Regions from separate parts of the Promicromonospora sp. NPDC110617 genome, predicted to be linked through region 2. Evidence: riboswitches for the same ligand, from Rfam matches in the RefSeq annotation. Region 2 holds a riboswitch; each other region holds the start of a gene.
The links. A riboswitch is a leader RNA that binds a small molecule or an ion and turns the genes downstream of it on or off. The one in region 2 is predicted to bind thiamine pyrophosphate.

Region 1 (7,628 bases), on a different contig from region 2:
CACCGGACCACGGCCTTCGAGTCCCGCAGCGCCCGCCACGGCCACGCGACGACCAGTCCCAGCAGGATCCCGCCGAGCAGCGCCACCACGAGCAGCTTGTTGTACAGCGCGACTCCCGTGACCAGCCCGGCGGCGAGCCACCAGCGGGGGTCGCGCTGCACGGCCCGGATCACGCACAGGAGCACCGCCGGCCACATGAGCAGGTCCAGGCTGGACGTGAGCAGCGTGTGCGCGAACGCCACGGGGATCGCAGCCGTCGCGTATCCCCAGGCGGCCAGCGCCTGCGCTCCCGCGCGCCCGCCCAGCTCACGGGCGACGAGCGCGATCACGACGATCGCGGCCAGGTGCGCGAGCGTCGCGGGGATGCGCATGACGAGCAGCGTGTCGCCGAACAGCTCGGCGAAGGTCCGCGCCAGCCACGGTGTCAGCGGCGGCTGGTCCACGTAGCCCGAGCCCGGCGCCAGCATGCGGAAGTACAGCTCGTCCCGGTGATACCCGTACCAGGTGCTCGTCACGGTCAGCAGCACACCGAGCACCAGCACAGCGGCACCGACCGGACGCCACGCCACGGCGGGCAGCGGGCCGGTGGGCCGGACCTCGGCGGCGTCGGCCGGGCCTCGGAGCGAGTCGGGTGGTGCGGACGCGTCCGCCATGGTCGGGAGCGTACCGACGGCGCCGGGCGGCGCGCCAGGAAACGCCGCGCCAGGAGACGGGTGACCCGGACTGGCCCGGCCGGACGTCAGAGCCGGAGGTCCACCACCACGGCCGCCACCCACGCGGCCGTCACCACCAGCGCGAGCACGACGTCCCCCCGGCCGATCGGGACGGGACGCCACACGGTGCGGGGGCGCTCGCCGAGGCCCCGGGACTCCAGCGCCAGCGCGATGCGTTCGGCCGACCGGATCGAGGTGACCAGCAGCGCGAAGGCGGCCCGCCCGGCGTCGGGCAGGCCGAACCGGGGACGCCCGCGGCGCAGGGGCGCGCGCACCGCCTGCGCCGCCCGGACGGTGGCCCACCGCGCGGGCATCGCCGTGAGCATGCGGTGGCCCGCCAGCACCGGGTAGGCGTACCGGGGGCTGAGGCGGGCGTGCTGCACCAGGCTCACCATCAGGTCTCGGGGCGGCGTGGAGGCCAGGAACCCGATCGTGAGCACACCGATGACGAGGCCGCGCAGCGCGAGGGCGACGCCGACCGTCAGCCCCTCGACGCTGACGGGCGCGCCCGGCACGAGCGGGGTGCCCGGCCGGCTGAGGCCGTTGACGGCGACAAGCCCCACGCCGAACACGACGAACGGCACCTGCCCCAGCACCAGGGTGCGCGGCGGGACGCGGGCGGCGACCCCGACCGCGACGACCGCGAGCGCGTAGAGGCCGAGCAGCGGACGCGGGTCGAGGAAGCCGAGGGTGGCGAGCGAGGCGGCGAGCAGGATCGCCGCCTTGACCGACGGGTTGCGGCGGCCCAGGTAGGGGGTGGGGGCCGTCACGCGGCCACGCCCAGCGTCAGGGCGGCGGCGTCCATGGCGCGCAGCGCCTCGGCCAGCTCGTGCCCGTCGCGGACCTCGTGCGCCAGCCGGCGGAGCAGGGCGGGTGGGCGCAGTCCCGCGCGCGCGAGCAGCGGCTCGTCGCGGAGCAGGTCGAGCGGTGTCGTGTCGGCCAGCAGGGTGCCGTCGGCGAGCACGAGGACCCGGTCGGCGTAGCCCGCGACGGCCCGCAGGTCGTGGCTGGAGAACAGCACGCCGCGGCCGTCGGCGGCGGCGTCGCGCAGCGCCCGGAGCACGCCCACCGAGGCGTGCCGGTCCAGGCCGAAGCCGGGCTCGTCGGCGAGCAGGAACGGGTGGTCGTGCACGAGCATCGCCGCGAGGCTGAGGCGGCGCTTCTGCCCGCCGGAGAGCCGGTAGGGGTTGTGGTCGGCGAGCCGGGTGAGCCCGAAGCGGGCCAGGGCCTCGTCGACCCGGGGCGCGGCGTCGGGCGGCAGGCCGTGCGCCACCTCCTGGCGCACCGTCGTGGCGGTGAGCTGGTGCTCCGGGTTCTGGAACACGAGCCCGGCCCGGGGGCCGTCCACGCTGCCCGCGGCCGGCCGGTCGAGGCCCGCGAGGCAGGTCAGCAGCGTGGACTTGCCGCTGCCGTTGGCGCCGACCAGCGCCGTCGTGGTCCCCGGGTGGAGCTCGAGGTCGACCCCGCGCAGCACCTCGCGGCGTCGGCCCCGGGGGCCGCGCGCCACGGACAGGCCGCGGGCGCGGAGGGTGGGGCCGTCGGGCGGGGTGAGGCGGGACGGGACGTCGTCCCGGCCGAGCTCCCGCAGCAGCCGCGCCGCCAGGGACCCGCCCGCGACGTCGCCCAGGAGCGCTGCCAGCTCCAGGTCGAGCGGGAGCCAGCAGCCCTCGCCGACCAGGTCCCGGAGCAGCGGCACGGTGAGGTCGCCGACGGCGACGTCGTGCCGGACGCGGCCGTCGGCGCCGAGCACGATCCAGCGCTCCGGGAGGGCCGCTGCCCCGGCGTCGCCCGCCAGCTCGTCGAGGCGGTGCTCCACGAGCACGCAGGCGGCGCCGGTCTCCCGCCGCACCACGTCGAGCGCGCTGCGCACGGCGTCGATCCCGGCGGCGTCGAGCATGGAGGTCGGCTCGTCGAGCAGCAGCAGGCGGGGCGACGGCGCGACGGCCGCCGCGAGCGCCACACGCTGCAGCTCCCCGCCCGACAGCTCCGCCGTCGCCCGCCCGGCGAGGCCCGAAGCCCCCGCCCGGTCGAGCGCCGTGCGCACGGCGGGCTCGATGAGGGCGGGGTCGATCGCGAGGTTCTCGAGCGGGAACGCGACCTCGTCGAGCACGTCGGGGAGGCACACGCCCGACTCCGGGTCCTGGGCCACGACGCCCACGACGTCGGCGAGCCCCGCGATCCCGGTGTCGGCCACGGACCGGCCGGCGACGTGCACCGCGCCGTCCACCTGCGCGTGGACGGCGTGCGGGACGGCGCCGTGCAGCAGCCGGAGCAGCGTCGACTTGCCGGAGCCCGACGGGCCGAGCACGAGCACGCTCTGCCCCGCCTCGATGCGCAGGTCGACGGGTCCCACCCCGTCGCCGGTGCCGTAGACCGCCTCCAGTCCGGCGGTCTCGACGACGGTCGCCCCGACGTCGGCGGCCGCCACGACGGCGTCAGCGCTCACGGCGCGCCACGGGTCCGCGGAGCGCGGCGTCCGCCCGGCCGATGGCGAACTCGTCGAGCACGCCGGTGCCGTGCAGGCGGTCGACGATCACCTTGGCGAGCAGGCCGCCCAGCACGAGGCCGGAGACGAGCTGGATGCCCAGGCGCAGCGCCAGGATGTCCTGTCCGTACCAGCCGAACCGGAACGCGGACCACACGAAGACCAGGCCCGCGCCCAGCAGGCCCGAGACCGCGTACACGCCCCACCCGAACCGACGGTAGCGGGTCAGCGCGAACGGGAGCTCGCTGCCGGCGCCCTGGATCGCCGCAGCCACCAGCAGGAGCGGCCCGACCGGCGAGCCGAGGAACACCACCTCGACGACGGAGGCGATCACCTCGGCGATGATGCCCACGAACGGCCTGCGGATGATCGCGACCGCGATCGGCGCCACGAGCAGCCAGCCGCCCAGCAGCACGTGCTGGGCCAGGTCGCCCGCCGGTCCCATCGCCACGGCGAGCCCGTTCCACGCCTGCACGAGCGCCCAGTACAGGAATCCGAACACCACGCCGAGCATCACCATGAGCACGATGTCGCGCAGCGGCAGCCGCGCCCGGCGGCGCGTCGTCGGCTCACTCACCGGTGCCGCCCGGGGCGCGGACGTGGCTCGGGCTGTTCACCGAGAGGGTGAGGTGGCTGGTGACGTGCTGCACCGTGCGGCCCGCCAGGACCCAGCCGGCGAAGGCGCTGGCGAGCACCCGTCCGGCGTCGCCCTCCAGGCGGGTGACGAAGTGCTGCGAGCCGCGGAACGTGCCGTTGTCCTTGGCCAGCTCGATCGCGGCGTAGATGTCGCGCATGTGGTCCGGCGTGACGTCCGCGCGGACGTCGTCGGCCAGCGGGTACAGCGCCCACTCGGCCGAGACGAACCGGCCGGTGTCGCGCCCCCGGGGCACCTCGGTGACCCGCGGGCCGGCCCCGCCCGGCAGGTCGCAGGCCACCTCGCCCGGGCAGCCCCGGGACAGGTGCACGGTGATCGCGGCGTGCTTGCCCGACGCCGCGATCCCGGCCGTCAGGTCGGTCACGTACCGCAGCAGGTCGGCCTCGGCGCCGCCCACGTAGGTGCTCACGTCGCCGGTCTCGACGACCAGACCGGTCGCGTCGGCCTGCCGCAGCGCGCCCAGGATCACGTCGACGTAGTCGTCCGACATCACCGCCGCGGTGATCCGCGCGCCGACGCCGAAGCGCATCGGGTCGCCGCGCAGCTCGGCGGTCTCGTCCGTTGCCGTGGCGTGGTTCGCCATCAGGTCCTCCCCTGTCCGTCGGATATCCGTCGGGCACAGGAGGACGGGGACCGGTACGGCCACGCCCTGAGGTCGCTTCCTGCGCCGGCATGATCCGGATCAGGTTCAACGGTCGGAGTTCGATTACTCCCTCTCAGCCCGGCCTACCGGACTCCCGTGCTCGGCGCCCACCATAACAGCCGCGAATGTCCGAATAGTGAGAGCAATCGCCCAGGCTCTGGTCAAGCCCGGGACGCGCGCCTACCCGACCCGCCCAACGTGCTCACGGCCATCGCCCCGGGCTCGGTCAGGTGGACGGCCCCTGGACGAGGATCGGCTCGACGAACCGCTCTCCCCCGGTCGCGGCCGGCTCGATGACGTTGTCGGCCGCGACCCGCCCCACACCCATGAGGTCGAGGTCGATCGTGGTGAGGCGGCGCAGCTTCTGGTCGATCACGACCTCCTCCCAGTTGTCGACGCCGATCACGGACACGTCGTCCGGCACCCGGCGACCCTGCGCCTCCAGGGCGTCGAGCACGCCGAACCCGATGTGGTCGTTGCCGCAGAACACGGCGTCGAAGGGCAGGCCGCCCTCGTCGAGAAGGTGCAGGGCCTGCTCGCCCCACTCACGGCGCCAGGATCCGTGCAGGGTCGTGACGGGTGCCAGACCGGCCTCCTCCAGCGCCCGTGACAGGCCGGCGGCGCGCCGCCGCACCGCGAGGTCGTCGGCCTGCGCGGTGACGTGCGCGATCCGGGTCCGGCCGCGCTCGACGAGGTGCCGCCCGGCGAGATACCCGGCCTGCTCGTTGTCCGGCAGGAAGACGTAGTCGCCGGGGTCGTCGGTGGCGGCGAAGGCGTAGGTGACCGGGACCTCGAACTGGTGCGTGATCGACGGGGTCACGCGCGCGTAGCCGGACCCGACCACCAGCAGCCCGTCGATGCGCCGGTCCTGCAGGGTCCGGATGCTCTCGGTCATGTCGCGGTGGGCGTCTATGCGGCCGTCGAACACGAGCGCGGCACGCTCCCGGCTCCCGAGCCGCAGGACGGCGCCCATGACGACCGGCCGGGAGAAGGTCGCCGTCGCGCGGTGGGTCAGCAGCCCGACGGTCCGGCTCCGGCCCGACGCGAACGACTGGGCGAGCGCGTTGGGCCGGAAGTCCAGGCGCTCGGCGGCCTCCAGCACGCGGGCCTTGGTCGCCGGCGAGACCACCGGGCTGTCGTTGAGCGCCTTGGAGGCGGTCGCCTTCGAGACGCCGGCCACCGCGGCGACGTCGCTCAGGCGCACGGCGCGTTGTGTCGCCATCCGATGATCCTAGCGAGCCGTCGCCGCAGGTCCGGGCACCTCGGCGGGCACGTCGGCCAGGTCGCCGCCGAACGCCTCGCGCGCCGCGCCGAACGGGAGGTCGCGGACGACGACGGGCCCGCCGCCGGCCAGCGACGCGTTGCCCGCCACACCGACCGCGAGCGCCCGGACACCGTCGAGCCAGGACGCGGCGCGGCCGAGCTCGTCGCGGTCGGCGCCGTCGCCCGCACCCAGGAACAGGTCGCGGAGCAGTGCGTCGTCGGCGCCGCCGTGCCCGCCCGTGGCCTGCGGCACGGGAACCTCGCGGGCGGTGCCAAAGTGCGACTGGACCAGCAGCCGCTCCCCCGTGGGGCGCAGGTCGTCGCCCTCCGCCGGGTCGCCCTGCGCCGACGGGTCGACGGGCCGTGCGGCGGCCCGGGACGAGACTGCGCCGCGCTCGACGACCGAGAGCTCCGCGCGTCCCCGGGTGCCGTTGATCGCGACCGTATAGCCCTCCCAGGGGGCGTGCGCGTTCAGTGCGTACGTCATGGTCGCGCCCCGCGCATAGTCGACGATCACCGACAGGTTGTCCTCGATGTCGATCCCGGCGGAGAACACGTCCTGGTCGCGCAGGTACCCGTCGTGGCCCTCCTGCTCGTGGTACAGGCCGCGCAGCAGCTCGTGGTCGCGCAGGTCGAGCGCGAACGGGTCGAGGTGGGCGCCGTCGTGGGTGCCGCGGGCGGGGCGCGGGCCCAGCCCGCGCCGGGCGGCGTTGACGTCGCCGTAGAAGCGGAGCCCGCCGCTGGCGTAGACGCGCGTCGGGAGGTCGGCGAGCCACCAGTTGACGAGGTCGAAGTGGTGGGACGACTTGTGCACGAGCAGCCCGCCCGAGCTCTCCTTGCGCCGGTGCCAGCGGCGGAAGTAGTCGGCGCCGTGCGAGGTGTCCAGGAGCCACTCGAAGTGCACGGACGTGACCTCGCCGAGGTCGCCGCGCGCGACGACCTCCTTCAGCGCGGCGTTGCGGGGCGAGTAGCGGTAGTTGAAGGTCGTGACGACGTCGCGCCCGGTGGCCTCGACGGCCTCCGCGATGCGGCGCACGCCCTCGGCGTCGGTCGTCAGCGGCTTCTCGACCACGACGTCGGCCCCGCCGTGCAGGGCGGCGACCACGAGGTCGGCGTGCGCGTGGTCCGGGGCGGTGACGATCACCCGGTCGATGCCCGCGTCCGCGACGTAGGCGGTGATCGCGCCCAGGTCGATGCGTTCCGGCGCCGGATACCCCGCCTCGGCGAGCCGCCGCTCGTTCCAGTCGAGCCGCCCGGCGTTGGTGTCGCCCCAGGCGACGAGCTCGGCCTCCGCGGCGTAGGGGCCGGTGAGCGCGTCGAGGTAGAGCTGGGCGCGGCCTCCCGTGCCGATCAGGGCGTACCGCGAGCGGCGGTCGGTGGTGCGTGTCATGGCTGTGTCCTCCGGGTTCGTGGGAAGTGAGGGGTCAACGGACCGGCACGACCGGGACGAAGAACGCGGCGTTCTTGCTCGGCCCGATGCCGCTGCCCCACTCCAGGAACCCCTGGCGGGTGCCGCCGTCGTTGTCGTTGGCCAGCAGGGAGAACGAGAACGCGCCGTCCTTCGGGTCCACGCCGAGCTCGGCCCAGGGCACCACGACGTCGTACGTCGTGGTCCCGGCCTTGCGCACGACCTTGGCCCTGACCGTGCTGACGGTCCCGGCCGGGGCCGTGTACCGGTAGACGGACGCCGTCTCGCCGGGGTGGATGCCGAGCTCGACGCGCGAGGCCGGGTCCTGCCCGGGTAGGCCGCGCGCGACGGCGAGCTGGATCGAGTCGCCCGCCCAGAGCCGGTCCACCGCGGCGGAGGGAAGGTGGTCCTCGTCGCGCAGCACCGCGCGGACCCGCAGGCCGCGGTCGCTCCACGACAGC
Region 2 (7,628 bases):
CGCGAACGAGGTGTGCGTGGACGCCTTCCACGACGGCACGATCGGGTTCCTCGACATCGTCGACACGGTGGCCGCGGTCGTCGAGGCGCACGGGACGACGGCTGCGGGCGACGCGTCGTCGGTCGAGGGCGTGCTGGAGGCCGACGCCTGGGCGCGGGCCCGGGCGGCGGAGATCCTCAAGTCGGCGTAGGCGGACCACCCGGCTGACTCGCCGGTTCGACGTGGCCGAGTCAGCCGGGTGGTCAGGCGGTCAGCTGGCCGGTGCGCGGGTCGCGAAGCCGTGGTCGACCGGGCCGTGACCATGCCACGGGCCGGTCGTCGTGCCGGTGCCGCCGACGACGAGGCCGTCCGCCGCGCGCAACGCTCCGGTCAGGTACTCCTTGGCGGCCCGGACGGCGGGTTCCCACCTGTCGTGCACGGGTCGCAGCACCGCGCACGCCGAGCTGAGCGTGCAGCCCGTGCCGTGGGTGTTCCGCGTGGGGATCCGGAGCGCCACCAGGGCGACGACGCCGTCCGTGGCGACGCCGTCCCCGCTGACCCCGGGCCCCGCGAGGTGGTCGACCGACTCCGCCGAGTCCAGGTGCCCGCCCTTGACCAGCGCATACCCCGCCCCGAGCGCCCGCAGCGCCCGGGCCTGGTCCGCCGCCTCACTGCCGTCGCGGGCCGGTTCGACGCCGAGCAGCACGGCGGCCTCGGGCAGGTTGGGCGTCACGAGGTCGGCCAGGGGGAGCAGCTCGTCGCGGAGCACCGCCTCGGCGTCGGGCGCCAGCAGCCGGTCGCCCGACGTCGCGACCATCACCGGATCGAGCACCACGAACGGGGCCTGCTCGGCGGCCCGCAGGTCCCGCAGTGCCGCCACGACCGCCCGGGCGACGGCGGCGTCCGTGGTCATTCCGATCTTGATCGCGTCCACGGCGACGTCGGCGAACAGCGTGTCGAGCTGCGCGCGCACCATGTCGGCGGGCACGGGGTGCACCCGCGTCACGCCGGTCGTGGACTGCGCCGTCAGCCCCGTGAGCACCGCGCAGCCGTAGCCGCCGAGCGCCGCGAAGGTCTTCAGGTCGGCCTGGATCCCGGCGCCGCCCGACGGGTCCGAGCCCGCGATCGTCAGAGCCACGACGGGATGGCCGGGCGGGCGCACGCGCGGGGCTGTGTCGTTGCGAGCGGCGGCTTCGGCGGGACGCGCTTCGATGGCGCGAGAGACCTCGCCGACCTGGGCCGCGTCCCGCGCCGGCGCGCTCACGAGGCCGGTCCCGTCGTCGCCCCCGAGCGCACGCCGGAGCGGTTCTCGGCCCGCGCCGCCGCCCAGGCCAGCGCGATCTCCCGCGCCGCGGCGGCCGGGTCGGGCCGCCCGCAGACGGCGGAGACGACGGCGCTGCCGGCCGCACCGGCGCCGTGCAGCGCGGCGACGTCCGCGGCCCGCAGCCCGCCGATCGCCACGCACGGCAGCGCCGCGGCGGCCGTGACGACGCTCAGCCGGGTGAAGCCGATCGCCGGCCGGGCGTCGGACTTGGTCAGGGTGGGTCGCACCGGGCCCACCCCGAGCAGGTCGACGGTGCCGGGCGGCAGGTCGGCCGCGGCCTGCGCCTCCTCCGGCGTGCTGACGCTCAGCCCGAGGTGCCGGTCCGGCCCCAGCAGCCGCCGCGCCGAGACGGGGTCGAGGTCGCGCTGGCCCACGTGGGCGCCGTCGGCGTCGATCGCGAGCGCCACGTCCACCCGGTCGTCCACCACGAGCGGGACGCCGAGCGGCCGCAGCAGGGCGACCAGGGCGCGGCCGAGGTCCACGAGCTCGCGGGTGGTCGCGCCCGGGTCGCGGAGCTGGACGGCGGTCACGCCGCCGTCGACCGCCGCGCCCACCGTGGCGACGACCCCGGCGGGGCCGCCGCACTGCTGGGTGTCGGTGACGAGGTAGACGGACGGGTCGAGGCGGATCCGGGCGCTCATGCCTCGGCCCGCGCGGGCTCATGCCCGGCGGCGGGCTCGTTCACCAGCCCGGCGCCGAACCCGACGGCCTCGGCGTCGACGTCGAACACGCGGTCGACCAGCTCCACGGCGAAGCTGCCGGGGGCGGTCGACGTGGTGCGGTCGGCGGCGACGCACAGCCAGGCCGTCGCGGCGGTCGCGGCGAGCAGGCGGTCCTCGGTGACGGCGGAGCACGCAGCGACCAGCGCGCCGAGCGAGCAGCCGACGCCGGTCACGCGCGTCATCAGGGAGGTGCCCGCCTGGACGCGCACGACGCGCTCGCCGTCGGTGATCAGGTCGGACGCGCCGCTGACGGCGATCACCGCCCCGGAGGCCCGGGCCAGGCCCAGTGCGACGTCCCGCACGGCGTCGGGCGTGTCGAGGGAGTCGACGCCCCGGCCGCCGGCGCCGCCGGCGAGCGCCTGGATCTCGGACGCGTTGCCGCGCACGACGGCGGGGCCGCGCGCGAAGAGCTCGGCCGCGAGTCGGGTGCGCAGCGGCAGCGCGCCGATGGCCACGGGGTCGAGCACCCAGGGCACGCCCGCGGCGGTGGCGCCGTCGACGGCGGCCCGCATGCCGTCGGCCTGGCCGCCCTCGACGGTGCCGAGGTTGACGAGCAGGCCGCCGGCGGCGCCGGCCATGAGGGGCGCCTCCTCGGGGTCGGCGACCATGGCCGGTGCCGCGCCGGCGGCGAGCAGGACGTTGGCGGTGAAGTTGGTGACCACCACGTTGGTCACGCAGTGCACCAGGGGTGCGGTGTCGCGCACCGCGGTGACGACCGACGCGACGGCGTCGGGCAGGACGGAGCCCATGAGGCGTTCCCTTCGCTAGCACTACCTAGATCAGGTTCCACGGGTGCATCTCAGCCGGGCGGGTGCCCGGCGCCCCGCGCCAAGTGGGCCCACCCTAGTCGCGGACGGCGTCCGCCCGAAACCGGCTCCGTGGGTGCGGTGCTAGCTCGACCCCGTCGCGGTCCACTCGCTCGCGAGCACGCCCATGACGACGTCGTCGTGGTAGCGGCCGGCGTGGAAGACGGCCTCCCGGCGTCGTCCCTCCACGACGAAGCCGCACCGTTCGTACGCGCGCCGCGCGTCGGTGTTGAAGCTCCAGACGCTCAGCTCGACGCGGTGCAGGTTCATCTCCTGGAAGGCGTACCGGAGCATGACGCGGACGGCGTCGGACCCGTACCCGTGCCCGGTGTGCTCGGGCCCGAGAATGATGCCGAGGGTGCCGGTGCGCTGCGGCAGGCCGGCTCCGTGGATGGTCACGTGCCCGACGAGGTGCGGGTCCTCGACGGTCTCGACGCTCAGGCCGACCGCGCCCGGGTCGGTGTTGGCGCTCCACGCGCGGAACAGGTCGGCGGCCGGCCCAGCCGGCCGGGGACGCACGGTGGGTTGCTGCAAGGGCTGCCACTCGGAGTCCCGCCACCACCGGTCCAGGTGCGGCAGGTCGTCCTCGGCCAGGGGGCGCAGCCGGACGGCGCGGCCGACCAGCAGGCCGCGACCGTAGTCCCGGGCGTCTTCGCTGCTGGTGAGGCCGCCCGCCGTCATGCGCAGCTGCCGTCCTGGTCCGCGGAGTGCTCCGCCCGGAACTGCAGCCCGTCGACGAGCAGGTCGAGCATGCGCCGGCCGTGGTCCGGCTCCTCGTCCTCCATGGGCAGCGACAGCTTGGACACGGCGTACAGGAGGTCCTGCGGGCTGACGACGGCGCGGACGGCGCCGGCCGCGACGGCGGTGTCGAGCAGCGAGCCGAGGGCGGGGCCGAGCCGCCCGATGAAGTAGGCGGGCAGGGCGTCGAACGCCGGGTCGCCGGAGTGCAGCGCCGAGGCGAGCCCGCGCTTGGTCACGAGGAACTGGGTGTAGCGGTGGAGCCACTTCTCGAGCGCGACGACCGGCGGGTGCTCGGCGGCGAGCACCGGCGCGGCGTCGGCGGTGGCGTCGACCTCGGCCTGGAACACGGCCTTGACCAGGTCGGACCGCTTGGGGAAGTGCCGGTAGAGCGTGCCGACCCCGACGCCGGCCAGGTCGGCGATCTCCTTGGCGGGCGCGTCCACGCCCGACGTGCCGAAGACCTGCTTGGCGGCGTCGAGCAGCGCGTCGATGTTGCGCTGCGCGTCGCGGCGCAGCGGCCGCTGCTCTGTGTTCTGGATCACTTCGCTCCCGATCTCTTGCTAACCGGAATGGCTTTCCATATAGTTCTGGAAGAGCGTTCCGCTTAGCTCAAGACTACGGCATCGCGGTGACGCCCACCAGACCTCTCGACCCCAGGAGGGCCCCATGCAGTACCGCAGCCTCGGCCGGACCGGCATCAAGGTCAGCCCCTACGCGCTCGGCGCGATGATGTTCGGCGCGATCGGCAACCCGGACCACGACGAGTCGGTCAAGATCATCCACAAGGCCCTCGACGCGGGCATCAACTTCATCGACACGGCCGACGCCTACTCGCGCGGCGAGTCCGAGGAGATCGTGGGCAAGGCGCTCAAGGGCCGCCGCGACGACGTCGTGCTGGCCACCAAGGTGCACCTGCCCATGAGCGACGACCCCAACCACCGCGGCAACTCGCGGCGCTGGATCATCGCCGAGGTGGAGAACTCGCTGCGCCGCCTGGGCACCGACCACATCGACCTGTACCAGATCCACCGGCCCGACCCGGACACGGACGTCGAGGACACGCTGGCCGCGCTGACCTACCTGGTCAACTCCGGCAAGGTGCGCGCCATCGGGTCGTCCACGATGCCCGCCGCCGACATGGTCCAGGCGCAGTGGGTGGCCGAGCGGCGCGGCCTGGAGCGGTTCCGCACCGAGCAGCCGCCGTACTCGATCCTGAACCGCGGCATCGAGCGCGACGTCCTGCCGGTCGCCCAGCAGTTCGGCATGGGCACCCTCGTGTGGAGCCCGCTGGCCGGAGGCATGCTCACCGGCAAGTACCGCAAGGGCCGCGCCAGCGACGCCCACCGGGCGCAGTACGGGTTCGCGCACCTGCAGGACGAGCGGCGTCTCGACGTCGTCGAACAGCTCATCCCGGTCGCCCAGGACGCCGGGATCCCGCTGAACCACCTCGCGATGGCGTTCGCCGTCGCCCACCCCGGTGTCACGTCCGCGATCATCGGCCCGCGCACCATGGAACACCTCGACAGCGCGCTCGCGGGCGCCGAGGTGAGGCTGAGCGACGAGACCCTCGACCGGATCGACGCCATCGTGCCGCCCGGCACCGACATCGGCCGCCTCGACATGGCCTACGACCCGCCGGCCATCCAGCAGCCCACCCTGCGCCGCCGACCCGCGGAACAGCGCGCCGCCGCCTGACCCGGGCTCGCCCCACCGCACGAAGGGAAACGTCATGTCACATCGCCAGCACCCCCTCGGCACCGGCTTCACCGCTGCCTCCACGGTTGACGACGTCCTCGCGGGCGTCGACCTGACCGGCAGGAACGTCGTCGTCACGGGCGGACACTCGGGCCTGGGCCTGGTGGCCACGCGCGCGCTGGCCGGGGCCGGCGCCTCGGTCACGGTCGCCTCGCGCGACCCCGAGCGCGCGGCCGCCGCCGTCGCCGGGATCGAACGGGTCGAGGTCGGCCGGCTCGACCTGCTGGATCCCGTGTCGATCGACGCGTTCGTCGAGCGCTACCTGGGCTCCGGCCGACCGCTGCACGTGCTGATCAACAACGCGGGCCACCCGGCCCCGGCGCGGGTCGAGCGGGACGCGCGCGGCTACGAGGTGCAGCTCGCCACCAACCATCTCGGGCACGCCCAGCTCACCCTGGGTCTCCACCCGGCGCTCCGGGCGGCGGACGGCGCCCGCGTGGTCACCACCACGTCCGGCGCGCAGCGGATGTCCGACATCCTGTGGGACGACCCGAACTTCACCGCCGGCGGCTACGACCCGGGGCTGGCGTATGCCCAGTCCAAGACGGCGAACGTGCTGTTCACGGTCGAGCTCGACCGGCGCTGGGCGGCCGAGGGCATCCGCGCGTACGCGCCGCACCCCGGCATCGTGCCGGCCACCGCGTTCAACCGCTCCGTGGGCGAGGCCGCGCAGCGCGCGATGCGCCTCATCGACGACGCCGGCAACCCGGTCATCGACCCGGAGCACGGCAAGAAGACGCCGGAGCAGGGCGCCGCGACGATCGTGTTCGCCGCGACCAGCCCCCTGCTGGCCGACGTCGGCGGCGTCTACCTCAACAACAGCGACGTCTCGCCGCTGGACGAGGACCCGCGGCCCGTCGACCTCACTGGGGCGGACGCCGACGACGTGCCGGCCGACGTCGTGCCGCACTCGATCAACCCGGACTCGGCCCGCCGGCTGTGGGCCCTGACGGAGCGCCTGCTGGCGGCGTGACCGGGCGCACATCCGTGCGCGGGCCGGTCACAGCCGCGTCCACGCCTCGCTCAGCACGCCTCGCAGGATCTGCTCGATCTCGTCGAACTCCGGCTGCCCGATCGTCAGCGGCGGCGCGAGCTGGACCACCGGGTCGCCGCGGTCGTCGGCGCGGCAGTACAGCCCCGCCTCGAACAGCGCGGGCGTGAGGAACCCGCGCAGCAGGCGCTCGGCCTCGTCGCCGGAGAAGGTCTCGCGCGTGCCCTTGTCCCGGACGAGCTCGATCCCGTAGAAGTACCCGGCGCCGCGCACGTCGCCGACGATCGGCAGATCGTGCAGCCGCTCCAGGGTGGCCCGGAAGGCGGGCGCGTTCTCCTTGACCCGCCCGGTCAGGTCCTCCTCGTCGAAGAGGTCGAGGTTCGCCATCGCGACAGCCGCCGACACCGGGTGCCCGCCGAACGTGTACCCGTGCGCGAACGTCGTGGACCCGTGGGCGAACGGCTCGAACACCCGGTCGGAGACGAGGCACGCGCCGATCGGGGAGTAGCCCGACGCCATACCCTTGGCACACGTGATCATGTCCGGCACGTAGCCGAAGTCGTCGCACGCGAAGATCGACCCGATCCGGCCGAACGCGCAGATCACCTCGTCGGAGACCAGCAGCACGTCGTGCCGGTCGCAGATCTCGCGCACCCGCTCGAAGTACCCCGGCGGGGGCGGGAAGCAGCCGCCGGCGTTCTGCACGGGTTCGAGGAAGACGGCCGCCACCGAGTCGGGCCCCTCCGCCTCGATGAGCGCCTCGATCTGGTCGGCGGCCCACCGGCCGAACGCCTTCGGGTCGTCACGGAGGTCTTCCGCGGCCCGGTAGATGTTGGTGTTCGGCACCTTGAAGGCGCCCGGGACGAGGGGCTCGAACGGCTCCTTGAGGCCCGGCAGACCCGTGACGGACAGCGCGCCGTGCGTGGTGCCGTGGTACGCGATGGTCCGCGAGATCACCTTGTACTTGCCCGGCCGGCCCTGCAGCTTCCAGTACTGCTTGGCCAGCTTGAACGCCGTCTCCACGGCCTCGGAGCCGCCGGTGGTGAAGAACACGCGGTTCAGGTCGCCCGGCGCGAGGTCGGCCAGCCGTTCGGCCAGGTCGATGGCCGGCGGGTGCGCGAACGACCAGAGCGGGAAGAAGGCGAGCTCGCCCGCCTGCCGTGCCGCGGCCTCGGCGAGCACCCTGCGGCCGTGCCCCGCCTGGACCACGAACAGGCCCGAGAGCCCGTCGATGTACCGGCGTCCGGCCGCGTCCCAGACGTGATGGCCCGCGCCGCGCACCAGTGTGGGCACCCCGGCGTCCCAGGCCG
Region 3 (7,628 bases), 300 kb from region 2:
GCCGGCGAGCTCGACATGTGCTCGGGCTGGTTCCTGCGGGTCTCGGACGACACGCCCGAGTCCCTGCGGACTCGGGCAGCCGAGGCCGCCGAGCAGGGCGCCGAGGGCACCGCGCGCCGCCTGCGCGTGCTCCCGGCCGGCAGCAGCGACCCGCTGGAGCGCGCCCTCACGGGCCGCTGACCAGCCCTCATGACTTGCTGAAGCGGGCCCTCAGGGCCCGCTGACGTGAGCCCTGACACCCCGGCTGACCCGGCCCGTCCTCACTGACCCGGCCCGTCCCGGCCAACCCGGTCGCACCCTCTCTTTCGAGGCCCGGGTTTCTTCGCTTTGAGCCGACTCAAAGCGAAGAAACCCGGGCCTCAAAGGTGATGAGGGTGACCGCGACGTCAGTGTGCCGAGCGCACCGCGCGCGCGAGACGTTCCAGCGGCACCGACCGGGCGATCGCCGTCTGGCCCGCGATGTTCGCGTGCACCCCGTCCCCGCTGTCGTAGGGCGGGTAGATGGAGTTCGGGTTGACCGGGTCGCGCAGCACGGCGTCGAAGTCGAACACCCCGTCGCAGGTTCCCGAGCAGTTGCCGCCGGCCCGGACGAAGTCGTTCACGACGGCGCGCCGCGCGTTCTGCTCGGCCGTGTAGCCGGGACGCGGCGTGATCGGCGTGACGAAGACCTTGATCCCGGCCGCCCGCAGGCGGGCGAACGTGTCCCGGTAGGCCGCGAGGATCGTCTCGGCGCTGCAGTTGTTCGCGAGGTCGTTGGTGCCGTAGTAGTAGATCACCGCCCGGACGCGGTGCAGCGCGAGCACGTCGCGGTCCAGGCGCGAGACGCCGTCCAGGCCGCCGGCTCCGCACGCTGGCGCCGCCGTGGTCCCGGCGATCCCCTCGTTGACGACGGCGACCTGACGGGAGGCGGGCAGCTCGTCCACCACCCGCTGCGCGAGCGTGTCGGTCCAGCGCTGGAACACGGCCGGCGGCGGGCAGCCGGTACCGCAGTTGTCCGCGCCCACGCCGTCGACCACCGAGCTGCCGTAGGCGACCACGGTCCCAGTGACGTCGGGGCCGAGCACGTCCACGGCGCTGACCAGGTAGGTCCAGCCGTGCGTGTCGGGGAAGCCGGCGCCCGAGGTGTCGGCAGTCGTGTTGCCGCCGCCCGCGGCCGAGAAGTAGTTGGTGCGGCCGGCCAGGTCGTGGAGCATCATCCGGGTCGGGTTCGCGAGGTAGAAGCTCACGGCCAGGTCGTCCAGGGCGGACGTGGCCAGGTTCACCGGGTCGCTCCAGACCTCGCCGCCCGCCGGGACCGACACCGTGGGCGATCCGCCGAAGGTGACGGTGCGCAGGGTCTCCGGCCGCACGGCCGCGCCCCCGGCGCTCAGCCCCGCGGTGGTCGCGTTCACCACCAGGGGAGCCGTGCCGAACTGGTTCTGCAGCCGCACGCGCAGCGCGGAGCCGCCCTGCGTCAGCCGGGTCACGACCCGGACCGACCGGTTCTGGAACGTCTCCGGGCTCAGCCCGGAGCTGCGCTGCTGTGACTGCGTCCACGACGTCGACCACTCGTCGGCATCGGGCGCGGACGCGCCGGCTGTGACACTCCCGCCGACGGCGACCCCGGCCGCCGTGACGAGCGTGATCAAGGTACGTGCAAGGTCTCGGAACACCATCGGTCCACCCGCTCCGTTGCTCGAGTCGTCACTGATCGAGTACGTGGCGCGGCGCACCGTGCGCCCCGCCAGGCGGAACGCCCGCCAGACGGAACGTATGACCCGGGCATCCGACTGTCAACGCTGTCATCGCCCGATCGGGTGACTTTTTGCTGGCGGGCGGGCGTGCCCGCTCCTACGGTGTGCAGGCAACCGTCCCCTCGTGCAAGGAGACCATCATGCGCCGTCGTCGCCGCTCCGCACTCGCCGTCGCGAGCCTCGGGCTGGCCGCCCTGCTCGCCACCGCGGGTCAGGCCACGGCAAGTCAGGCCATCGCGAACCAGACCCCGTCCGCCCAGGCCGGGCAGGCCGGGCAGTCCGACCAGGCCGGGCAGTCCGACCAGGCCGGGCAGTCGCAGGCCGCGCTCGCGGCCGCCGCGACCCCGCTCACCGCGAGCAACTTCCGCTACACGCTGTCGCAGACGTCGTCCTCCCTGGTCAGCGCGCTCGACTCGGCGCTGCCGAACGTGTCCATGGGTGCGGTGGCCGACGACGCGAACCGCACCCCGAGCTGCGGCAGCGCCCCGTCGGTCACGAACCGCACCGCCTACTACTGCTGGAACGCGGGTGACCAGGACACGGACGCCTGGTACCCGCAGGGCATCACCACCAGCTCGGACGCGTACGCCGAGGGCACGTACGACGGCAAGCGGATCAACCTGGTGAGCTGGTACGACCACGCCGAGGACGGGATCGACAAGGGCGTCCGCGTCAGCGTGTCGAACCTGTCGGCGAGCGCCTCCGCCCCGCCGTACCGGCACATCCTGCTGGTCGAGCCGAGCGGGACGGCGAGCGCGCCGTCGTTCAAGGCTGTGAACGTCCATGCGGGCGGCATCATGTGGTACGGGAACCTGCTGTACGTGGCGGACACGAGCGGCGGTTTCCGGGTGTTCGACCTGGACCACCTGTGGCAGGTCTCGACGGGCGACTCGTCGGCGATCGGGCGGCAGTCGGACGGCTCGTACCAGGCCTTCGACTACAAGTACGTGCTGCCGCAGACGGCGAAGTTCACTGACTCGACGGCGGGCGGGTACGCGCAGCTCCAGCACTCCTCGGTCTCGCTGGACCGGACGAGCACGCCGGACTCGGTGGTCGTCAGCGAGTACCGCAGTGCGGCCGACGTCGACGCGGGCGCGCAGGTCCGGACGATCCGGGTGCCGATCGACTACACGAACCGGTTCCTGAAGCCGGCGTCGGACGGGATCATCAAGGCGACCGAGGCCTACCGGACGGACCTGGAGAGCGTGCAGGGTTCGACGGCGATCAACGGTGAGTTCTTCTTCTCGCAGAGCGACGGCTCCGACCACTCGGACCCGAACTCGGACGGTGACCTGCACACGTTCGTGGCGCCGTCGGGTTCGATCGTGCGGCACGGGAACGCGCTGACCGTGGGGGCGGAGGACCTGTCCTACGACCCGACGCGGGACTATCTGTGGTCGCTCGGTGAGTACCCGGGCTACCGGTGGGTGTACGCAGCGGACGCCTCGTCGTTCTGAGCCTCGACGCCGCCACCCGCGCACGTGTCAGACGTACAGGTCACCCGCGTGACCTGTACGTCTGACACGTGAGTGAGGGTGGGCGGGCGCGTGTCGTGTGCTGTTCAGCGGGTCGGGCCGAACCTAGGGTGGTCCCGTGACGCGTCGCATCGAGGACTACGGGATGGTCGGTGACCTCCAGACCGCCGCACTGATCGGCCGGGACGGATCGGTCGACTGGATGTGCCTGCCGCGTTTCGACTCGCCGGCGTGCTTCGCCGCGCTGCTCGGGGACGAGCGGCACGGGTCGTGGCGCCTGGGCCCGACGTCGGGCGGCGACTGCACGAGCCGGCGCTACCGGGACGGCACGCTGATCCTGGAGACGGAGTGGGACCTGCCCGAGGGCCGGGTCCGGGTGGTCGACCTGATGCCGCCGCGCGGTGACGAGGCCGATCTGGTCCGGATCGTCGAGGGCGTCAGCGGCCACGTCCCCATGACCACCGAGCTGCGGCTCCGGTTCGACTACGGGAACATCGTGCCCTGGATCACCCAGGACGGGGACGCGCTGCGGGCCGTCGCGGGCCCGGACTCCGTGCGCATCGACTCGGTGGTCCCGATGGCGCACGAGGGGTCGACCGACGGGGCGGTGCTGCGCGCCGAGTTCACCGTGGGGCCCGGCGACCGGGTGCCGTTCGTCCTGAACTACCACGCGTCCCACCTGGAGACCCAGGACCCGGTGGAGCCGTACGCTGCGTTGCGCGACACCGAGGACTTCTGGCAGTCCTGGCTCGAGGGCTGCAGCTACACCGGGCAGTGGCCCGACGCCGTGCACCGCTCGCTCATCACGCTGAAGGCCCTCACCTACGCCCCGACGGGGGCGATCGCGGCGGCGGCCACGACGTCGCTGCCCGAACAGCTCGGCGGCACCCGGAACTGGGACTACCGGTACTGCTGGCTGCGCGACGCCGGGCTGACCCTGCAGGCGCTGATCGGCACGGGCTTCATCGACGAGGCGCGCGAGTGGCGGGCGTGGCTGCTGCGCGCGGTGGCGGGGGACCCGGCGGACCTGCAGATCATGTACGGGCTCGACGGCCGGCGGCGGCTGCCGGAGTACACGCTCGACTGGCTGCCCGGTTTCGAGGGTTCCGCACCGGTGCGGATCGGCAACGACGCGGCGAGCCAGCTCCAGATCGACGTGTGGGGCGAGACGCTGGATGCCCTGCACCAGGCGCGCGAGGCGGGGCTGGAGCAGGACCAGGACGTGTGGCGGCTGCAGCGGGCGCTGCTGGAGCACCTCGAGGAGCACTGGGACGACCTCGACAACGGGCTCTGGGAGGTGCGGGGCCCGCGCCGCGCGTTCGTGCACTCGCGCGTCATGGCCTGGGCGGGCTTCGACCGGGCCGTCCGCGCCGTCGAGAAGTACGGCCTGCCGGACGAACCCGTCGAACGCTGGCGCGCCGTGCGCGACCGGATCCACGACGACGTCTGCACCCACGGGTTCGACGCCGAGCGGAACACGTTCACGCAGTTCTACGGCTCGGACGGGCTCGACGCGGCGCTGTTGCTGATCGGCCAGGTCGGCTTCCTGCCCTGGGACGACCCCCGCGTGGTCGGCACCGTGGACGCCGTGCAGCGCGAGCTGGGTCAGGACGGGCTGCTGCGGCGGTACCACAACGAGGCCGACGACCGGGTGGACGGCCTGCCCGGCGCCGAGGCGACGTTCCTGGTGTGCAACTTCTGGCTGGTCGACGCGCTGCACGGCATCGGCCGGGTCGACGAGTCCGTCGCCCTGTTCGAACGACTGCTCGCCGTGCGCAACGACCTGGGCCTGCTCAGCGAGGAGTACGACCCGGCCACCGGCCGGCACCTCGGCAACACACCCCAGGCGTTCAGCCACCTGGGCCTGGTCAACAGCGCGCTGCGCCTGGGTCAGCCCCGCGCGTCGCGCCAGGCGACCCAGTCCGTGACGGTCGACAGGTCGTAGTCCGGGCCGGTCACCCCGACGGTGAACAGGCTGACCCCGGCCGCCACGAGGGCCGCACCCTCCTGAGCGGGCGAGCCCTGCGCCTGCACCGAGCGCTCGACCAGTGCAGCGGTGTCGCGCCCGACGGCGGCTCCGTGCTCGTCGAGGATCGCCGACTTGCTCGTCAGGGTCGGCAGGTCGCCGAACGAGTGCCAGATGTCGGCGTGCTCGGCCACGATCCGCAGCGTCTTGCGCACGCCGCCGCCGCCGATCAGGACCGGGATCTCGCGCGACGGCGCCGGGTTGCCGGCCGCCAGTCGGGCCTTGATACGCGGCATCGCGTCGGCCAGGCTCGCGATGCGCGAACCGGCCGTGCCGAACTCGTAGCCGAACTGGTCGTAGTCCTTCTCGAACCAGCCCGCGCCCAGCCCCAGGATCAACCGCCCGCCGGAGATGTGGTCGACCGTGCGGGCCATGTCCGCCAGCAGGTCGGGGTTGCGGTAGCCGATGCCGCTCACGAGGGCGCCGATCTCCACGCGCTCGGTCTGCTCGGCCCACGCGCCGAGCATGGTCCAGCACTCGAAGTGCTTGCCGTCGGGGTTGCCCCGCAGCGGGAAGAAGTGATCCCAGTTGAAGATGATGTCGACACCCGCGTCCTCGGCGCGGAGCACCGCGTCACGCAGGGCGGAGTAGTCGGCGTGCTGCGGCTGGAGCTGGACACCGATGCGGATCGGGCGGTCTGTCATGGCGGCAGCCTACGACCCGCCAGGCCGGGCAGCCCGCGGCCCGCTCGATCCGGTAGCGTCTGCCGCACGTGACACGGGGTGCCCTGCCAGGGCTGAGACCACACCCGTCGAACCTGATCCAGATCATGCTGGCGAAGGGATGTCCACCGTGACTTCTTCTGTTGTCCCCGTTTCCACCCAGACCCCGTCCGGCCCCGCCGCCGTCCGCCCGTTCACCGAGGAGGCGTGGGAACGCATCGCGGGCTGGCGCGACGCCGTCGAGCACATGCCGTTCGTCAAGGCGCTCGCGGACGGCTCGCTGCCCGCCGAGTCCTTCGCGTTCTACCTCGCCCAGGACGCCGCCTACCTGCGCGAGTACTCGCGCGTCCTGGCGCGCGCCGCGCAGGTGGCGCCCGACCCGGCCGCGCAGGGCTTCTTCGCGCGGTCGTCCGTGACGGCGCTGGAGGTCGAGACGGCGCTCCACCGCGACTGGCTGGGCGCGCACGCCGGGCTGGCGGCGGGCGACGTCGCCGCGGTCGAACCGTCGCCCGTGACCGCGGCCTACACGGGCCACCTGCACGCCGCGGCGTCGGGCGGCTACGCCGAGACCGTCGCCGCGCTCCTGCCCTGCTACTGGCTCTACGCGCACGTCGGGAGCGTGCTCGTGGACCTGGCCGGACGCCGCCCCGGCGGCCTGGCGGGCCACCCGTACGCGACCTGGATCGGCACCTACGGCGCCGAGGCCTTCCAGGAGTCGACCCGGCAGGCCCGCCGGCTGGCCGACGACGCGGCCCGCTGGGTCTCCCCGGACGAGCGCGCGCGCATGCTGCGGGCGTTCGAGATCTCGTCGGTGCACGAGTACCTCTTCTTCGAGCAGGGCCTGTCCGCCCCCACCTGGCCGACGCCGCCCGTCCGGGCCTGAGGCTCGTCGGCCTCGAGCGTGTCGGCCGGGCGCGAGATCGCGCCCCGAGGTCGAGACTAGGGGGTGACGCCGGCCGCCGGCGTCACCCTTCAGGACAGGAGCACCGATGCCGAGCTACAGCACCACCGCCGTGATCGACGCCTCGCCCGAGGCCGTCTGGGCGGTCTTGTCCGACGTCGAGCACATGCCCGACTGGACGTCGTCCATGACGTCGGTCGAGATCATCGACGGGCCCAACCCGCCGGACGTCGGCTCGCAGGTGCGGATCGAGCAGCCCAAGCTGCCGCTCGCGATCTGGCTGATGGACGAGTGGGACCCGCCGCGCCACTTCGCGTGGATCAGCGAGGCGCCGGGCCTGACCACGCAGGCGGAGCACCTGGTCGAGCCCCTGCCCGACGGCCGCTCCCGCGTGACGCTCGCGATCACGCAAACCGGCTCGCTGGCCTGGCTGCTCGGCAACCTGGTGCGGCGGCGCACGCGGCGGTACGTCAACACCGAGCTCGCCGGGCTCGAGGCCCGGGTCACCCAGCAGGGCTGACGGCGCGCGCCGTCAGCCGCCAGCTGGGTGGGCGCCGCCTCAGACCCGCGTGGCCACCGCGAACACCCGGCGGAACGCCAGCGGCGTGCCGTGCGGGTGCTCGGGGTACGCCTCCCGGAGCGCCGCGCCGAACTCCGCCTCGAACCGGGCGCGCAGGGCCGCGTCCTTCGCCTCCAGCGCCTGGAGGGTGGGCTGGGCACCGGTCGCCGAGATCCAGCGCAGCACCGGGTCCGGCCCTTGCAGCACGTGCGTGTAGGTGGTCTCCCATGCGTCGACGGTCCAGCCCGGCCGGGCCAGGATCGCCAGGTACT
Region 4 (7,628 bases), on a different contig from region 2:
CCTCGGCTGGGGCGCCTACCTCCAGGCGCGCGCCCAGCTCCTCGCCGACCTGCGGGCCCGCGCCCGCCGCGCCGAGGCCGACCGCGAGCAGGCGCTGGAGACCGCCCGGTCCGGGGAGCGCAACCGGATCGCCGCCGAGATGCACGACGCCCTCGGGCACCGCCTGTCCCTGCTGGCTGCCACGGCGGGCGCCGTCGAGTACCGGCCGGACGCGCCCCCGGAGCAGCTCGCCGCCGCGGCCGGGCGGGTGCGGACCGGCGCCGCCGAGGCCCTGGAAGACCTGCGCCAGCTCGTCCGGCTGCTGCGCGGCGGGTCGGACCGGCTGGCCCCGCCGCCCACGCTCCGCGACATCCCGGGGCTCGTGGACGCGGCCCGCTCCGTGGGTGCCACCGTGACGCTCGACCGGACCGACGAGCGCGTGCCCAGCGGGCCGGGTGACGCCGAGCCGTCGCCCGCGGTCGCCATCGCCGCCTACCGCGTGGTCCAGGAAGGCCTGACCAACGCCCGCCGGCACGCGCCGGGCGCGGCCGTCCGGGTCACCGTGACCACGTGCGCGGACGAGGTCCGGGTCGTCGTGGCCGACGACGGCCCCGAGCACACGTCCGACGCCGCGCCCGGGACCGGTCTGGTCGGCCTGCGCGAACGGGTGGAGCTGCTGGGCGGCACGCTCGACGCAGGCCGCTCACCTGCTGGTTTTGCCCTGGAGGCGCGGATACCGTGGGCCTGATGGAGACCCGCCTCGTGATCGTCGACGACGACGCCCTGGTCCGCGCGGGCCTGCGCCTCATGCTCGACGGCGCCGAGGGCATCCGCGTGGTCGGCGAGGCCGCCGACGGCGGGGACGTGGCGGAGGTGCTGGACGCCCACCCCGCCGACGTCGTGCTCATGGACCTGCGCATGCCCGGCGTCGACGGGATCGAGGCCACCCGCCGGGTACGGGGCCGGCCCTCGCCGCCTGCCGTCGTCGTGCTCACCACCTTCGACACCGACACCGAGGTGGTCGGCGCGCTGCGCGCCGGGGCCGCCGGCTACCTGCTCAAGGACATGCCACCCGCGCGGATCGCCGCGGCGGTGCGCGCCGCGGCCGACGGCGAGCCGGTGCTCGCGCCGGACATCGCCCGCCGCCTGATGGAGACCGTCGCCGCCGGCGGCGGCGAGGCGCGGGACGCCCGGAGCGCCCTCGACCGGCTCACGAGCCGGGAGCGCGACGTCGCCGTCGAGATCGGGCGCGGCTCGTCCAACGCGGAGATCGGACGGCGGCTCTACCTGAGCGTCCCGACGGTCAAGGCGCACGTCTCGAGCGTGCTCGTGAAGCTCGGCGTGGAGAACCGCACGCAGGTGGCACTGCTCGTCCAGCAGGCCGGCGCGGCCTGAGGCCGCGTTCCCGGACGGTCCGCGTCAGGCGCGCAGCCCGAGGAACTCCGCCACGCGGTCGGACGCCGGCGCGGTGCGCAGCTCCTCCGGCGCGGCGACCTGGAGCAGCCGGCCCCGGTCCATGACCCCGACCCGGTCGGCCACGGCCGAGGCCTCGGCGTGGTCGTGCGTCACGAACACGGCGGTGGTCCCGGTCTCGACGAGCGCGACCCGTACCTCGCCGGCCAGCCGCTCCCGGAGCTGCCGGTCGAGCGCGGACAGCGGCTCGTCGAGCAGCAGCAGGCGCGGCCGCGGCGCCAGGGCGCGCGCGAGGGCGACCCGCTGCTGCTCCCCGCCGGACAGCGTGGGGACCGCCCGCTGCTCGTACCCGGCGAGCCCCACGAGCTCCAGCAGCTCGATGACCCGCGCGTCCCGCTCCTGGCGGGTGAGCGGCAGGGTCTCCAGGCCGTAGGCCACGTTGCGCCGCACGTCCCGGTGCGGAAAGAGCTGGCCGTCCTGGAACATCAGCCCGAACCGGCGCCGGTGCACCGGCAGGCGGCCGACGTCGGCGCCGTCGTACAGCACCTGCCCGCCGGCCAGCGGCTCCAGCCCCGCGACGGCGCGCAGCAGGGACGACTTGCCGCACCCGCTCGGCCCGAGCAGGGCCAGCACCTCGCCGGGCGCCACGGTGAGCGTGACGCCGTCCACCGCCGTCACGCCGGCCGCACCGGTCCCGTACCGCACCGAGACGTCCCGGATCTCCAGCCCCGCCATCAGAACTCTCCTCCCGCGCGGTCGTCGCGCAGTCGCTCCGCCACCATCATGACGGTCGCGGTCAGCGCGGCGAGCACCACGGACGCCGCGAGCGCCATCCCGTAGTTCTCCGCCCCGGGGCGTCCGATGAGGCGGTAGATCACGACCGGCAGGGTGGCGCCGTCGGGCCGCGCGAGGAACGACGTCGCGCCGAACTCCCCGAGGGAGACCGCGAACGCGAACCCGGTGGCCAGCCCGACCGAGCGCAGGGCGATCGGCAGGTCCACGGTGCGCAGCACGCGTCCCGGGCCGGAGCCGAGCACGGCGGCGACCTCCCGCAGCCGGGGGTCGATCGCCCGGAGCACCGGCAGCACGGTGCGCACGACGAGCGGCACCGCGACGACGGCCTGCGCCACCGGCACGAGCAGCCCGGAGGTGCGCAGGTCCACGCCGAGCACGGGCTGGTCCATGGTGATGAGGAAGCCGAACCCGACGGTCACGGCGGAGACGCCCAGCGGCAGCATGAACAGGCCGTCGAGTGTGCCGATCGCACGGCGTGCGCCCACGGACCGGGGCCGCCGGGACACGACGAGCGCCACGAGGCCGCCCACGACCAGGGCGATCAGGGTGGCGGTCAGCGCGATCCGCAGCGACGTCGCGGTGGCCTCCCACACGGTGACGACGAGCGCGTTCCGCTCGCCGGTGGTCCCGAGCGCCAGGTAGTTGCCCGGGCCCCACGACCCGTCCGGCTCCCGGAACGAGCGGACGACCAGCCCGGCGAGCGGCAGCGCGATGAGCGCGGCGACGATCGTGACGCCCGCGAGCGAGGCGCTCACGTCCGCGGGCGAGCGCCAGGACAGCGGGCGCGCCGAGCGCCGCGCCGACACCAGGTGCAGCGCGGCCTCGCGCCGCCGGCGGGCGCGCGCGGAGACGGCCAGGGCGGCGGAGATGACCACGAGCTGCAGGACGGACAGCACGGAGGCCGACCGCAGGTCCAGGAACTGCGTGGTGCGGGTCCAGATCTCGGTCTCGATGGTGCCGTACCGCACACCGCCGAGCACGAGCACCACCCCGAACGCCGTGGCGCAGAACAGGAACACCACCGACGCCGCCGAGGTGATCGCGGGCGCGAGCGAGGGCAGCGTGACGGTGCGGAACACGCGGGCCGGACCGGCGCCCAGCGACGCCGCGGCCTCCTCGGCCCGGGGGTCGAGCCGCTCCCAGAGCCCGCCCACGGTGCGCACCACCACGGACACGTTGAAGAAGACGAGCGCGACGACGATCCCGGCGAGCGACTCCTCCAGCCCGAGGAACCCGAGCGCACCGCTCGGCGCGAACAGCGCGCGGAACGCGACGCCGACCACCACGGCGGGCAGCACGAACGGCACGGTCACCAGCCCACGCGCCAGGCTGCGCCCCGGGAACGACCGCCGGTACAGGAGGTAGGCCAGCGGTAGGCCGAGCAGCACGGAGAACGCCGTGCCGAGCACCGCCTGGGTGAGGGTGAGCCCCACGAGCCGCCACGTGCGGGGGCGGGTGAGCACCTCGACGAACCCGGTGAGGTCGAGCGCGCCGTCGGGCACGAACCCGCGCACCACGAGTGCCGCCACCGGCCACGCGAAGAAGACCGCGAGGAAGCCGAGGGGAACGGCGACCGCCACGCCCCAGAGGAGGGGCGCGGGTCGCAGCCCGTGCCTCCAGCCCGGGCTCCGGCTCAGGCCCTGCCCTTGGTGGACTGAGCCTGCGGCTCCGCTCCGGGCGGGTGCCTCGTTCCTCGGCCCTGATGCGCTGCGCCTCCGGCTCAGGCTCTGCCCTTGGTGGGCTGAGCCTGCGGCTCCGCTCCGGGCGGGTGCCTCGTTCCTCGGCCCCCACCCTGCGCTGCGCCTCCGGCTCAGCCCACGACGGTCTCGGTCCACCGTTCGATCCACTCGTCGCGGTGCTCGCTCACGTCGGCCGGGTCCACCTCGAACGGGGCGTCGGCCTGGGGCGCGAACTTCTGCCAGTCGGCGGGCAGCTCCACGGCCGCGTCGGCCGGGTACATGTACATCGACTCGGGCAGGGCGGCCTGGACGTCGTGGGTGAGCAGGAAGTCCACCAGCGCTCGCGCGCCCTCCGGGTTGTCGGATCCCGCGAGCACGCCCGCGTACTCGACCTGCCGGAAGCAGGTCTCCAGCAGCGCGCTGGTGGTCGACTCCGAGCCGTCCTCGCTCACCGTGAACGCCGGCGACGTCGCGTAGGACAGTGCGAGCGGCCGCTCGCCGCCCTCGCCCGCCCCGGAGAAGTCGACGTAGTACGCGTCCTCCCACGAGTCGGCGACCTTGACGCCGTTGTCCACGAGCGAGGCCCAGTAGTCCTCGAACCCGTCCTCGCCGAACGCCCCGATCGTCGCCAGCAGGAACGCGAGCCCCGGGGACGACGTCGCCGGGTTGGTCACCACGAGCAGGTCCTTGTACTGCGGGTCGGCGAGGTCCTCCAGCGTCGTCGGCACCTCCAGGCCGGACTCCTCGAACCAGGCCTCGTCGGCGTTCACGCAGACGTCGCCCTGGTCGACGGGCGTGAGCGCGCCGCCGAGCTGCTCGGCGCCCTGGGGCAGGTCCGCGGGTGTGTACTGCTCGACCACGCCGGCCTCCAGCGCGCGGGAGGCGAACGTGTTGTCGATGCCGAACACCGCGTCCCCGAGCGGGGCGTCCTTGGTCAGCACGAGCTGGTTCACCAGCGTGCCGGCGTCACCCGCGGCGCTGACCTCGACCGTCGTGCCGGACTCCTGCTCGAACTGGTCGATCAGCTTCTCGTCGAGCGCCCAGGAGTCGTGGGTCACCAGCGTCACGGTCCCCGGGTCGCCGGTGGCGGACGAGTCGTCGCCGGACCCGGAGCCGGATCCGCCGGAGCACCCGGCGAGCAGCAGTGCCGTCGACAGCGCGACCGCGACGGTAGGGATGGTGCCCCCGTGGGCACCGGAAAGACGCGACATCATTCCTCCGACTTCCTCCGCCGGTGTCAACCGGATCAGGTTCAAGGGTCTGCGGCTCTCCGCACTCTCAGCGCCATCGGGGCGCTCCCCTGTCGTTTCCGTGCAGCCTAGTCGGCCGTCGAGGGCTACGGTGTGGAGATGGGCCAGATTGAGACGGAACAGACACTCGGCGAGAAGGTCGGCACCCTCGCACTGACGATCGCGGCCGGCTGGGTCGCCCAGAAGGCCGTCAGCATGATCTGGAAGGGCGTGACCGGAAACGACGCGCCCAACAAGCCGGACGACCCGGAGCTGGACCTGCTGCAGGCGACCGTGTTCGCGGCCGTCGCCGCCGGCACCGCGGTGTTCGCCAAGCGGCTGGCCGCGAAGGGCGCGCACAACGCCGCGGTGCGGATCGCCGCGCGGCGCAGCGCCGCGTGAGGGCATGACACCCTGGTGCCGTGAGCTTCACGCACCTCGATGACCGCGGCCAGGCCCGCATGGTCGACGTCACCACCAAGCAGCCGACCGTACGCTCGGCCACGGCCTCCGGCCTGGTCCGCTGCACCCCTGCAGTGATCCAGGCGTTGCGCGACGGCGCCGTGCCCAAGGGCGACGTGCTCGCGGTGGCGCGCGTCGCGGGTATCGCCGCGGCCAAGAAGACGCCCGACCTGCTGCCGCTGGCCCACGTGATCGGCGTGCACGGCGCAGCGGTGGACCTGGAGGTGACCGACGACGGCGTCGTCGTCACCGCCACGGTCCGCACGGCTGACCGCACCGGCGTCGAGATGGAGGCGCTCACCGCCGTCGCGGTCGCCGGTCTCGCCGTGATCGACATGGTGAAGGGCCTCGACAAGTCGGTCTCGCTCGCGGACGTGCGGCTGGAGCGCAAGACGGGCGGCAAGTCGGGCGACTGGGTGCGTGCCGAGTGATCACGGTCCGCTACTTCGCCGGCGCCCGGGAGGCCGCGGGGCGCACCTCCGAACAGCTCGACGGCCCGACGTCGGTGGCCGCCCTCCGCGGCGCCCTCGCCGCCGCCCACCCGGCCCTGGGTGCCGTGCTGCCGAAGTGCGCGCTGCTGGTCGCGGGCGCCCGGACCACGGCGGACGACGCGGCAGTGCCGGACGGCAGCACGGTCGACGTGCTCCCGCCCTTCGCGGGCGGCTGATCCCGGCTGACCCCGGCCCGGAGCCGGTGGCCCGGCCGCTGCGACCTTGTCAGTGCGGCACCGGAGCCGGGTGGTCGCCGCCCTCGAGCTGGGAGCGGACGTGCGGCCAGAGGGCGAGCACCACGTCGAGGCCGTCCCGCACGCCCCCGGTCGACCCCGGCAGGTTCACGACGAGCGCGCGCGTGCCGCCCGTGGCATGTGCCACGCCGACCAGACCCCGCGAGAGCGCGGCGGTCGGGATGCCTGCGACGGTGCCCCGCTGTCGGACGGCCTCGGCGACGCCCGGTACCTCGTAGTCCAGCACGGCGCGGGTGCCCTCGGGCGTGAGGTCGCGGGGCGTGATCCCCGTACCCCCGGTGGTCACCACCAGACGAGCGCCGGCGTCGAGCACGGTCCGCAGCACGTCACGGACCGGCTCGACGCCGTCGGGTACCAGATGGGTGACCAGGTCGGTGAACCCCGCCGCACGCAGGATCCGCGCCGCCGCGGGACCGGACCGGTCCTCGGCCTCGCCGCGGGCACAGCGGTCGGAGACGGTGATCACCGCTACCTGGTCGGACGTCATGCCGACACGCTATCGGCCTCCGGCTTCTCGCTCACGGCGGTCTCCTCGGCCAGGGCCTTGCGGTGCGCCCGCACGGACCAGATGACGGCGGCGGCCCAGCCCAGCCAGATCACCACGTAGACCGGGATCTTCACCGCGTCGGAGGCGGCGATCCAGTCGCTGTTGAGCAGCGTGCGCGAGTTGGTGAGCACGATGACGCCACCCACGAGCGAGCCCAGGATGCGCGGCGGCACCAGGCGCACCAGCCAGGCCGCGATCGGCGCCGCGATCAGGCCGCCGATGAGCAGGGCGAGCACCCAGGTGAAGTCGATGCCCTCGCCGGACAGGCCGACGAAGAAGCCGACGCTGGCGGCGACGGCCACCAGGAACTCGCTCGTGTCGATCGAGCCGATCACCTTGCGCGGCTCGAGGCGGCCGCTCGCGAGGATTGCGGGCGTGCCGACCGGGCCCCAGCCGCCGCCACCGGTGGCGTCGAAGAAGCCGGCCACGAGGCCGAGCGGAGCGAGGAACCGCTTGCGCAGCGGCTTGTCCGAGCGGGTCGGCAGACCCTGCACCGTGAAGCGCAGCAGCACGTAGAGGCCAAGCAGGAGCAGGATCACCGACATGACCGGTCCGGCGACCTCCGTCGACAGCGACGAGAGGAAGGTGGCACCGGCGAACGCGCCGATCGCGCCGGGGATGCCGATCTTGGCGACGACCTTCCAGTCCACGTTGCCGAAGCGCCAGTGGGAGGCGCCGGACGCGAGGGTCGTGCCGATCTCCGCGAGGTGCACGGTGGCCGACGCCGCGGCGGGGTTGGTGCCGATGGCCAGCAACAGCGTGGTGGAGGTGACGCCGTA

Region 1: another riboswitch for thiamine pyrophosphate. It lies ahead of ACZ7LE_RS25055 (YkoF family thiamine/hydroxymethylpyrimidine-binding protein); the one in region 2 lies ahead of thiM (hydroxyethylthiazole kinase).
Region 3: another riboswitch for thiamine pyrophosphate. It lies ahead of ACZ7LE_RS10600 (TenA family protein); the one in region 2 lies ahead of thiM (hydroxyethylthiazole kinase).
Region 4: another riboswitch for thiamine pyrophosphate. It lies ahead of ACZ7LE_RS21735 (thiamine ABC transporter substrate-binding protein); the one in region 2 lies ahead of thiM (hydroxyethylthiazole kinase).

Annotation. Positions count from the first base shown of each region.
Region 1 is NZ_JBVKBM010000005.1:209,526-217,153, forward strand. Features, by position in the region: gene ACZ7LE_RS25035 (glycosyltransferase family 39 protein) at 1-653, opposite strand, end outside; gene ACZ7LE_RS25040 (energy-coupling factor transporter transmembrane component T family protein) at 740-1,483, opposite strand; gene ACZ7LE_RS25045 (ABC transporter ATP-binding protein) at 1,480-3,159, opposite strand; gene ACZ7LE_RS25050 (ECF transporter S component) at 3,149-3,775, opposite strand; gene ACZ7LE_RS25055 (YkoF family thiamine/hydroxymethylpyrimidine-binding protein) at 3,768-4,436, opposite strand; TPP riboswitch at 4,511-4,596, opposite strand; gene ACZ7LE_RS25060 (LacI family DNA-binding transcriptional regulator) at 4,723-5,718, opposite strand; gene ACZ7LE_RS25065 (Gfo/Idh/MocA family oxidoreductase) at 5,728-7,149, opposite strand; gene ACZ7LE_RS25070 (hypothetical protein) at 7,184-7,628, opposite strand, start outside.
Region 2 is NZ_JBVKBM010000001.1:2,120,136-2,127,763, forward strand. Features, by position in the region: gene dxr (1-deoxy-D-xylulose-5-phosphate reductoisomerase) at 1-190, shown strand, start outside; gene thiD (bifunctional hydroxymethylpyrimidine kinase/phosphomethylpyrimidine kinase) at 251-1,117, opposite strand; gene thiE (thiamine phosphate synthase) at 1,240-1,944, opposite strand; gene thiM (hydroxyethylthiazole kinase) at 1,941-2,774, opposite strand; TPP riboswitch at 2,764-2,861, opposite strand; gene ACZ7LE_RS09325 (GNAT family N-acetyltransferase) at 2,916-3,512, opposite strand; gene ACZ7LE_RS09330 (TetR/AcrR family transcriptional regulator) at 3,509-4,114, opposite strand; gene ACZ7LE_RS09335 (aldo/keto reductase) at 4,239-5,267, shown strand; gene ACZ7LE_RS09340 (SDR family NAD(P)-dependent oxidoreductase) at 5,302-6,300, shown strand; gene ACZ7LE_RS09345 (aspartate aminotransferase family protein) at 6,328-7,628, opposite strand, start outside.
Region 3 is NZ_JBVKBM010000001.1:2,415,761-2,423,388, forward strand. Features, by position in the region: gene ACZ7LE_RS10575 (SDR family NAD(P)-dependent oxidoreductase) at 1-180, shown strand, start outside; gene ACZ7LE_RS10580 (GDSL-type esterase/lipase family protein) at 387-1,628, opposite strand; gene ACZ7LE_RS10585 (hypothetical protein) at 1,874-3,190, shown strand; gene ACZ7LE_RS10590 (glycoside hydrolase family 15 protein) at 3,327-5,153, shown strand; gene ACZ7LE_RS10595 (LLM class F420-dependent oxidoreductase) at 5,099-5,878, opposite strand; TPP riboswitch at 5,943-6,035, shown strand; gene ACZ7LE_RS10600 (TenA family protein) at 6,027-6,779, shown strand; gene ACZ7LE_RS10605 (SRPBCC family protein) at 6,886-7,317, shown strand; gene ACZ7LE_RS10610 (methyltransferase domain-containing protein) at 7,357-7,628, opposite strand, start outside.
Region 4 is NZ_JBVKBM010000004.1:2,297-9,924, reverse strand. Features, by position in the region: gene ACZ7LE_RS21755 (sensor histidine kinase) at 1-727, shown strand, start outside; gene ACZ7LE_RS21750 (response regulator) at 727-1,374, shown strand; gene ACZ7LE_RS21745 (ABC transporter ATP-binding protein) at 1,399-2,127, opposite strand; gene ACZ7LE_RS21740 (ABC transporter permease) at 2,127-3,767, opposite strand; gene ACZ7LE_RS21735 (thiamine ABC transporter substrate-binding protein) at 3,998-5,077, opposite strand; TPP riboswitch at 5,073-5,178, opposite strand; gene ACZ7LE_RS21730 (DUF4235 domain-containing protein) at 5,216-5,497, shown strand; gene moaC (cyclic pyranopterin monophosphate synthase MoaC) at 5,518-5,988, shown strand; gene ACZ7LE_RS21720 (MoaD/ThiS family protein) at 5,985-6,224, shown strand; gene ACZ7LE_RS21715 (MogA/MoaB family molybdenum cofactor biosynthesis protein) at 6,274-6,789, opposite strand; gene ACZ7LE_RS21710 (sulfite exporter TauE/SafE family protein) at 6,786-7,628, opposite strand, start outside.